DNA from 3 places in the Kitasatospora sp. NPDC052896 genome. Region 3 is predicted to be linked to each of the others. Evidence: riboswitches for the same ligand, from Rfam matches in the RefSeq annotation. Region 3 holds a riboswitch; each other region holds the start of a gene.
The links. Region 3 has a riboswitch for magnesium ahead of ACIGXM_RS27600 (VOC family protein). Riboswitches for the same ligand answer to the same signal wherever they lie in the genome.
Positions count from the first base shown of each region.

Region 1: it holds a riboswitch for magnesium, as region 3 does, so the genes downstream of both, ACIGXM_RS27965 (hypothetical protein) here and ACIGXM_RS27600 (VOC family protein) in region 3, are expected to answer to the same signal.
Region 2: it holds a riboswitch for magnesium, as region 3 does, so the genes downstream of both, ACIGXM_RS27300 (NRAMP family divalent metal transporter) here and ACIGXM_RS27600 (VOC family protein) in region 3, are expected to answer to the same signal.

Region 1 covers NZ_JBITZU010000019.1:32,583-35,787, forward strand. The annotation lists gene ACIGXM_RS27955 (FAD-dependent oxidoreductase) at 1-674, shown strand, start outside; gene ACIGXM_RS27960 (PadR family transcriptional regulator) at 823-1,353, shown strand; M-box (ykoK) riboswitch at 1,409-1,585, shown strand; gene ACIGXM_RS27965 (hypothetical protein) at 1,856-2,272, shown strand; gene ACIGXM_RS27970 (hypothetical protein) at 2,735-3,004, shown strand; gene ACIGXM_RS27975 (winged helix-turn-helix domain-containing protein) at 3,051-3,205, shown strand, end outside.
Region 2 covers NZ_JBITZU010000017.1:138,302-141,506, reverse strand. The annotation lists gene ACIGXM_RS27305 (1-phosphofructokinase family hexose kinase) at 1-250, shown strand, start outside; gene ACIGXM_RS27300 (NRAMP family divalent metal transporter) at 372-2,018, opposite strand; M-box (ykoK) riboswitch at 2,337-2,514, opposite strand; gene ACIGXM_RS27295 (DNA-binding protein) at 2,666-3,097, shown strand.
Region 3 covers NZ_JBITZU010000018.1:95,518-98,722, reverse strand. The annotation lists gene ACIGXM_RS27610 (polysaccharide deacetylase family protein) at 1-340, opposite strand, end outside; gene ACIGXM_RS27605 (class I SAM-dependent methyltransferase) at 479-1,129, shown strand; M-box (ykoK) riboswitch at 1,410-1,588, shown strand; gene ACIGXM_RS27600 (VOC family protein) at 1,907-2,323, shown strand; gene ACIGXM_RS27595 (ferritin-like protein) at 2,499-3,205, shown strand, end outside.

The DNA of each region.
Region 1 (3,205 bases), on a different contig from region 3:
CGGCCGACTTCGACGAGATCGTGCTCGCCACCGGGGTCACCCCGCGTGTCCCCGAACTGCCGGGCGTCGACCACCCGAGCGTGCTTGGCTACCTCGACGTACTGCGGGACGGTGCGCCGGTCGGCGAGCGGGTGGCGATCATCGGCGCGGGCGGCATCGGCTTCGACGTCGCGGAGTTCCTCACCGACCAGACCGAGCAGACCGGCCAGCCGACCACCGCGGCCGACCGGGACCCACAGGCCTTCTACCGCCAGTGGGGCATCGACCCCGAGTACCGCGCGCCCGGCGGCCTGCGCCGGCCCGAGCGGCCCGCCCCGCCGCGCGCCGTCCACCTGCTGCAGCGCAAGGCCGGCAAGGTCGGTGCCGGTCTCGGCCGGACCACCGGCTGGATCCACCGCACCGAGCTCAAACACCGCGGGGTCACCATGATCGCCGGCGCCACCTACCACCGCGTCGACGACGAGGGCCTGCACCTGACCGTCGACGGCGAGCGTCGCACCCTCGCGGTGGACACCGTCGTGCTCTGCACCGGCCAGGAGCCACGGCGCGACCTGTACCAGGCGCTGCGCGCCCGGGGCCTCGATGCGCACCTGATCGGCGGCGCGGACGAGGCCGCCGAACTCGACGCCAAGCGGGCGATCCGCCAGGGCACCGAGCTGGCCGCCATCATCTGACCGGCCCGTCCCACCCGAGGCAGGCCCTAGGTGTTCTGAGCCGTGAGGGTCAGAACACCTAGGCTTCCCCCAGCACCCGCGCGCGGGACGGGCCGGCGGTCCGCTCCGCGCGCCCGCCGCCCGTACCGCACCGGAGGCTTGGCCGACCATGTCGCTACCGCACGCGATCCTCACCGCCCTGCTCGAAAAGCCGTCCTCCGGGCTGGAGTTGACCCGTCGGTTCGACAAGTCCATCGGGTTCTTCTGGTCCGCCACGCACCAGCAGATCTACCGCGAACTGGGCAAGCTGGAACAGGCCGGGCTGATCCGCGCGCTCCCGCAGACCACCCCCACCCGGGGGCAGCGGAAGGAGTACGAGGTGCTGCCGGCCGGCCGGGCCGAGCTGGCCACCTGGGTGGCCGAGCCCGCCGAGCCGAAGGAGATCCGCGACGCCCTGCTGGTCCGGCTGCGGGCGGCGGCGGTGGTCGGCACGGACGGCCTGGTCGACGAGCTGCGCCGGCACCTCGCCCTGCACCGAACGCGACTGGCCGAGTACGCGGAGATCGAGCGGCGCGACTTCCCGGCCGAGCGGTCGGCCGAGGAGAACCGGCTGCACCACCTGGTGCTGCGCGGCGGAATCCGGCTGGAGACCTTCTGGATCGACTGGCTCACCGAGGTGCTCGCCGAACTGGACACCTGACGCCCGACGGCTGACGCCGGTCGCCCGAAGGGTCTATAGTTGCCAACGTTTGCAGGAGGCACCTCGTTCGGTGAGGCGTCTTCACGGACACAGGCCACTGACCCGACGACGTCGAGAGACGCCCAGGTTCAGGACAGATCTTCCCGAATTAAGGGTTGATCCCAAGTGGCTTCCCACCTTCGGGAGGGATCACGCCGTGGAGTGCCAAAGCTCTGACGAGTTGGGGTGAACCAGCAGTTTCGTGCTGGTCCGCTCCTTGCCGCGTACGAGGCGAGAACCGCCCCGACCGGAAGGAGGCGAGCGTCATGGACAACGGTCCGAGTACTGGAAGTAGTCCGAGTAGTCCGGGCGCACCGGCCCCTCTCCGGTTCGGTGACCGCCCGTATCCGCCCGCCTCCGGCCCGCGCTGACCCGCTCCCGGCCTGCCCGCCCCGCTCCCGGGGCCGCCACACCGGGTTTCCGCGTGCCGTCCAACGGCCTTGCCCGCCTTGGAGGTTCCGCCATGACCATGGTCGCCCTGCCGCACGTCCTCGGCCGCCCGGAGACCGCCCGCCGGCACTCCGGCGGACGCCTGCTCCGCGCGATCCGCAGCTACCGGCGCCCCGCCGCCGCACCGGCTGCCCGGACCGCCCCGGTCGTCCCCGTTCTCCTCACGGCACCCGCCGTGCGCGGGTCGCTGCGGCTCACCCTGCACGACGGCACGCCGCGCCGCTACCTGCTGGACGCCCGCGACTTCGCCGCCACCACCTCGCCCGACGTCGCCTACGACGCCCGGGTGCACACCGCCTACCTGCTGGCCATGCAGGGACACCGCGCGCCCTGGCTGGCCCAGCACCTGGACCTGCCGTCGACCGCGGCCCACGCCATCGCCGAGCGGGCGGCCCGGTCCGGCACCGGACAGCCGGCTCCGGACGCCTGACGCCCTGCCCCCGGCGTCCGCGACAACCCCGCGTTCACGTCACGTCAGGGTTCCGTCAAGGGCGCGGACACCGAGCCGGACCGGACTATGCTGGCTTGGGTTTGGTCCACCAACTGCGGGATCGATCGATCTCAAACACCTTCCGACTCAGCCGAGTTGGAGCACACCACCCGGGGCGACCGGCCGTTTCGAGCCGGCCCACGCCCTGCCACAGCCGAGACGGGCAGACCGTCGCGAACACCGGGAGGAGGCGAGCGCCCATGGATCCCAGTACCCATAGTCCGGGCCGCCCGCGGCCCGGACTCCGAGCGGCCCGGTCCGCCCGCGACACGCGCTGACGAGGTCCGTCACGCGCCACCGTGTCGGGGCCGCCGGGGCCGTGCGCAGCGCCCTCACACCCGTCACCCGCACGTGCCGTGCCGCATTCGGCCCGCACGCCATCCGTCCGGAGGTCACCCGGTCATGTCCGTCTTCACCGCGTTCCACCACCCGATCGCCCGCCCGGCCAGCGCACCGCAGCACCGCCCGCTGCGCGACATGCTCGCCCGGGTCATCGAGCGGCTGGCCGACAGCCCGCTGGACAGCCCGGTCATCCAGGCCATCGCCGCCCAGGCACCCACGCCGAGCGGGGCGACGGTCCGGCGCGCCGGAGCGCCGCGCGCGCACTGGCGGACCGTGCCCGGCCCGGACGGCTCGCCGCGACTGGAAGCCGCCTGGTGGTCGGAGAACTGACGTCACGTCAGTCGAGCGAAAGCCGCCCGCACGCGACAAAGGAGCAATGATGCCTCTGTGCTACCCCCGGATCGCCCGGATCCACCACGACTGCTCGGTGGCCCTGCCCGCGACCGGGCCGGCCGCGCCCAGCCCGGCGCCGCGCCCCGTCAGCCCTCCCGCCGAGCCCGGCCCGAGCCGTCTGCAACCGCTGGCCGCGCT
Region 2 (3,205 bases), on a different contig from region 3:
CGCGACCACCCCGGACGGCAGCTGGCTGGCCACCCCGCCCGAACGACTGGCCGGCAACCCCACCGGCGCGGGCGACTCCGCGGTGGCCGCGCTGACCACCGGTCTGCTCGACTCCCTCCCCTGGCCGGCCCGCCTCGCCCGGGCCGTCGCCCTCTCCGCCGCCACCGTCCTCGCCCCGACCGCGGGCGACTACGACCCGGCCGCGTACCACCACCTGCTGCCCCGGGTCACCGTCACCGCGCTCGGCTGAACGCCACCGGCCCGGCCGGACCGGCCTCGCCCCCGGCGCGGCCCCCGACCGGCCGGCAGCGACGCCGACGGCCCGCCGACCACCCCCGTGAGGGGCGGTCGGCGGGCCGTCGGCGGGCTCGTCAGTGGCCGAGCGCGACCTCGACGATCTTGATGACCACCAGGATCATCGCGACCAGCAGGTAGCTGCGCAGCGCGGTCATGCCGATCTTGCGGGTGGTCGACATGGTCGGCTTGGTCAGCGTCTCCAGCGCCGGCATCCGCCACTCGTCACGGCCGGTCCGGTCGATCGGGTCCTCCTTGGTGGCGGTGCGGCGGCGGGTGAAGGAGTACCCGGCGGTCAGCACGCCGATCACACCGCAGACGGCCAGGATCTGCAGGATCGCGTTGGCGGTGATGTTCGGGAAGAGCACCGAGGCGGTCAGGATGATCGACAGGGTGACCAGCACGCCGATCACCGCGGCGGTGAAGGCGTTGGTCCGCGGGCCGTTGACCCAGGGGCCGAGGACGGCCTTGTCGTTGCAGAGCAGCAGCAGGAAGACGGTCGCGGACGGGAGCAGCACGCCGGCCAGCGTCTGCACGCCCTGGGTGAGCAGGCCCAGCGGCGAGCCCGGGATCAGCACGATGGTGGCGGCGACGGCGACCAGACCGGCGTAGACGGCGTAGAAGCCCTTGGCGCCGCCGATGCCGCGGTGCAGCGAGTGCTTGATGCCGAAGACGTCACCGATCGCGTAGGCGGTGGAGAGCGAGACGGCGAAGGCGCCGATGATCGAGGCGTCCAGCAGGGCGATCGCGAACAGCACACCGGCCAGGTGACCGGAGGACTGGGCCAGGCCCTTGGCGATGCCGGCGGCGTCGGTGAAGTTGCCGAAGCCGTCGGTGCCGGCGAACGCGGCGGCGGAGAAGCCCATGAGCGCCGCGCCACCGACGACCACCACGACGATGCCGATCCACAGGTCGGCCTTCTCGTACTTCATGAAGCGCGGGGTGATCCGCTTGTCGATGACGTACGACTGCTGGAAGAAGAGCTGCCACGGGGCGACGGTGGTGCCGACGATGCCGATGATCAGGAGCATCACGGTGGCGAGCTGGCCGCTGCCGCCGGGCATGTTCGGGACCACGAAGTCGTGGGCCATCTGCGAGGTCTTCGGGTGGATCATGAAGTAGATCGGGATCAGCAGCAGCGAGCCGGCGCACAGCGCGATGGCGATCCGCTCGAACCGGCGGAACGAGCCGGTGAAGGCCGAGGCCACGATGATGGCGGCGGCCAGCACGACCGAGGCGACCTTCGGCAGACCGAGGTAGTCGGAGGCCAGCGTGATCCCGATGAACTCGGTGACCAGGGTGAGGGCGTTGAGCAGGAAGAGGTCGATGACCGAGAACGCGCCCCAGAACTTGCCGAAGCGCTCCAGGATCAGCCGGGCGTGACCGACGCCCGTGACGGCACCGAGCCGCAGCACCATCTCCTGGTTGACGTACAGCACCGGTATCAGCAGCAGCAGGGTCCACAGCAGGTGGGTGCCGTAGTTCTGGCCGGCCTGGCCGTAGGTGGCGAAGGCACCGGCGTCGTTGTCGCCGACCATGACGATCAGACCGGGGCCGACGATCGCCAGCAGGGTCTTGAGCTTGGCGGACAGGCCCTGGCGCGGGGCGTCGTCGTCCAGCCGGATGGTGCCGAGCGCACCCTTGATGTCGCCGATGTGGGCGTCGTCGAGGACGGCGCCGCGCGGCGCCGTGGCCTGGTCCGTGGTGGTGATGGTGTCGGTCATGACTGAGAGCCTCCCGAGCCCCCCGTGACAGGGGGAGGTTTGGAGGCACGCAGCAGCAATCCCCCCTGCGAGCGGGCAGCCTGAGGCGCCGTCACGACACGTGGCCGTGCGGGGACTGAGGTGCGACTCGAGATTCGCGCAGGGAAGGTGGTTACCGCGTGCCGTGAGAAGAAGACGGTGACATGCGGATGCGGGGCCGTTTGTGGCCCGGACTACTACTGCTCGAATCCATGTCTCTCGCCTCCTTCCGGCCGGACGCACCCCGTGGTGCGTGTCATCGACGCGGCAAGGAGCGGACCAGCACACCGAAACGGCGCCGGTTCACCCCAACTCGTCAGAGCTTTGGCACTTCACGGCGTGATCCGATCCCGTTGAATCGGAAGCCACTTGGGATCAACCCTTAGGTCGGGAAGATCTGTCCTGATCCGGAGCGTCTCTCGACGGGTGGGATCAGTGGCCTGTGTCCGTGAAGACGCCTCACCGAACGAGGTGCCTCCTGCAAAACCTCGACAAGCATAGACCCATGCTTGCGGCACAAGGCAACCGATTACCAAAGCTTGACCTTCGGGCCGGTGCGATCGGGAACTTAAACGGATCGTTCAACACAGTCCATTGACAACGAGGTGCGCAGATCGCACCCTGAGGGCATGTCAGCAACCGATCCCACCAGCGGTCCCTTCGCCGCCCCCGACCCCGGCCAGGTCCGCGCACAGCGCGAGTACGCGGCGCTGTTCCGGCTCGCCGAGCGGCACGCGACCACCGAGGAGCAGCGCCGCCGGCAGACCAATCCGACCGTCCCCGGCCCTCACGAGGTGGTCCGGCTGGTCGCGCTCCTCATGGCCGGCTCGGCCCTGCTCGACGAGGGTGAACCGGAGGTCGACCAGGCCGACGTCACGGCCGCGCTCACCCTGCTGCCGCTGGTCCGCGGCGAGCTGGACGAGCTGGAGACCGGCCTGCTCAAGATGGCCCGCGGGCGCGGCATGACCTGGCAGGAGATCGCCTTCGGCCTCGGCCTCGGCACCCCGCAGGCGGCACGCCAGCGTTACGAGCGGCTGGCCGAGCGCACGGGCCCCGAGTAGCCCGAGCCGGCTGGGGCGGGCACCGCTCGCTCGGTGCGACGCATGGGACGGCCGGGAGCGAGGAATGCTTCCCGCGGCACCGAGCGTGTCGTGACCACAGCAGCCGAC
Region 3 (3,205 bases):
GGTCGAACAGCGGGTGGCTGTAGGAGTGGTTGCCGATGCCGTGCTCGGCCGCCATGGCCCGGGCGGCGGCGGGGTGACGCTCGGCGAACCGCCCGGTGAGGAAGAAGTCGGCGGGCGCGTCGCGCTGCCGCAGCGTCGCCAGCACCTCGGGCACCCCGGTCTCGTCCCAGGCGGCGTTGAAGGTCAGCGCGACCTCCCGGCGGTCGGTGGGCATCCGCCGGTTCTCGCTCCCGAACAGCCGCCCGAGCGACGCGGGCGGCGGCGACCCGCTGGCCGCGGCGGCGGGCACGGTGAGCACGGTGACGGCGAGGAGGGCGACGGCGGCGGCGAAGCGGTTCATGCCCGGTCAACGCCCGCCACCCCCGGCAGGTCACTCTCCTCATTTGCTGTTCCGGCAAGGAACTTTGCCAGCCAGCACCGACTGTCGCACGCTCGCCGAAGGGACACCAGCCAACCAACCCGACCGAGGAGACGACCGATGACCGACACCTCGCCGCAGAGCACCGCCCACGAGTACTGGGAGGAGTTCTACCGCGACCGCGAGAGCCCGTGGGGCCGGGTCCGCAGGCCCAACGAGCCGCTGGTCCGGGAGGTCAGCGAGCTGCCCCCCGGCACCGCGCTGGACCTCGGGTGCTCCGAGGGCACCGACGCGATCTGGCTGGCCGACCGGGGCTGGCGGGTCACCGCCGTCGACGTCTCGGCGACCGCGCTTCGCCGGGCCGCCGCCAACGCGGCCCACGCCGGGGTCGCCGAGTGGATCGACTGGCAGCGGCACGACCTGTCGCAGTCGTTCCCCGCCGGCCACTTCGACCTGGTGTCCGCCCAGTTCCTGCACTCCCCGGTCGAGCTGGAGGGCGAACGGACGGCCATCCTGCGCCGGGCGGCCGAGGCCGTGGCACCGGGCGGGGTGCTGCTGATCGTCGGTCACGCGGGCTGGCCCTCGTGGCAGCACACCCCGCACTTCGACTACCACTTCCCCACCACCGCGGAGGTCCTCGACTCGCTCGACCTCGCGCCGGGCCGGTGGCGGGTCGAGCGCGACGAGCTGTTCACCCGCGAGCTGACCGACCCGGACGGCCTGCCCGGCACCCGCGAGGACAACGTCCTGCGGTTGCGCCACACCGCGTAGCGGCGACCACTCGGGCGACGGCCGGGAACCCGGCGCCGGTGAGCCCGGCCGCGACGTCCCCCAGCGCCCGGGCGGTCGCCGGGTCCGGCGCGACCCGGGACGGACGGTCCGAGCAGGCGGGTCGGCGAGGGGCGGCAGCGACAGGTCGGTGAGGGGCGGACGGGCCGAGGTGGTCGGCCGGTGCCCGCGGCCGGCCGGCAGGCATCACCTCCCAACGTCAAGAGTCGGCAAAATGGTCAATCGGTCGCCCGGCGGCAGCTAGGCTTGTTGAGGTTTGCAGAAGGCACCTCGTTCGGTGAGGCGTCTGCACGGACACAGGCCACTGACCCCACGACGTCGAGAGACGCCCAGGTTCAGGACAGATCTTCCCGGCTTAAGGGTTGATCCCAAGTGGCTTCCAGTCCTTCGGGCTTGGATCACGCCGTGCAGTGCCAAAGCTCTGACGGGTTGGGGTGATCCGGCGGCTCGGGCGCGCCGGTGAGCTCCTTGCCGAGTCGATGACGCACCGAAGACGGTGCGTCCGGCCGGGAGGAGGCGAGAGACATGGATTGCAGTAGTCCGGGCCACCATGGCCCCCATTCCCGCCTGTCGTCGCCCCTCCCCGCCCTGCGATAACGACCCGACCAGCCAAGCCTTCTGACTCAGCGTCAGTTCATCGGCCCGCGCCGACGCGGATCACCCGCCGGGCGGCGCGCCGCCGTGCGCACCCGACTCCCCACCGTCACCCGGGAGTTCGGGCGACCCACCATGACCACCACCACCGAGAGGAGGCCGTCTGTGATCACGGCCCTCGACCACGTCCAGCTCAGCGCACCGCCCGGCAGCGAAGCACTGCTCCGGGCCTTCTACTGCGACATCCTGCAGCTGGCCGAGATCCCGAAGCCGGCGCCGCTGACCGACCGGGGCGGCTGCTGGTTCGCGGCCGACGGCGGCCGGGTCCGGCTCTACCTGGGGATCGAGGAGCGCTTCCGACCCACCACCAAGGCTCACCCCGGACTGGCGGTCAGCGAGATCGACGACTTCGCGGCACGCCTGGCGGATCTCGGTGCGTTGGTGGTCTGGGACGAGAGCCTGCCGCCGCACCGCCGCTTCTACACCCAGGACCCGGTCGGCAACCTGCTGGAGTTCGTCGAATCCGTTCCCGAGTGCCGGCCGGCACCGGACCAGGTCCTGCTCGCCGGACGGCACGGCTGAGCCTCCCGGGTGGTGACCGGCGGGTGTCCCGGTGGCGGCGCCGGCTCGGCGGCCGATCCGCTGGTAGCTTCGCCAGCCGTTGCCAGGCAGCCGAGCGGCCCGCGGCCGAAGGACCGGGGCCGGTCGCCCAAGGACGGAGGCAGATGTGATCGATGAGAGCCGACGGGTTCCCCCTTTGAGCCGCAGGGACTTCCTCGCCTCGGCCGGCCTGGCCGCGGCCGGGCCGGCCGTGGTCGCCCCGCCCGCGGCGGCCGCACCCACCGCGACCCCCGGCGCGACCCCCGGCGGAGCGGTCGCGCGACTGCTGGCGGTGCCCGGCGACCGGCGTGACGTCCATTGGATCAGGGCGGCGCTCCAGGTCGCGGTGGAGCTGGAGTTCGCCACCATCCCGCCGTACCTCTGCGCCTGGTGGTCAGTCAGGGATCGTGGCCACCAGGCGGCCCGGCTGATCCGCCGCATCGTGAACGACGAGATGTACCACATGGGCCTGGCCTGCAACCTGCTGGTGGCGGTGGGCGGCCGGCCCCGGATCGCCGATGCCGTGCCCTCGTACCCCGGCCCGCTCCCGGGCGGAGTCCGGCCCGGACTGATCGTCCACCTCTCCGGGCTCACCAAGGAGTACGTGCACGAGGTGCTGATGAGGATCGAGACCCCGGAGACCCCCCTCGCCCGGATGGCGGGCGGACCGCCGAGCATCGGCGCCTTCTACACCGGGCTGCTGGAGGCGTTCCGCGACGTCCGGCCCGAACTCTCGGCCGAGGGCCAGCTGGCCGACCGGATCGGCCCGGACCGACTGCTCCCGATGGAGAGCCTGGACGACGTCGAGCAGGCGATCGAGATCATCAAGGAGCAGGGCGAGGGCACCTCCGGGTCGCCCGACAG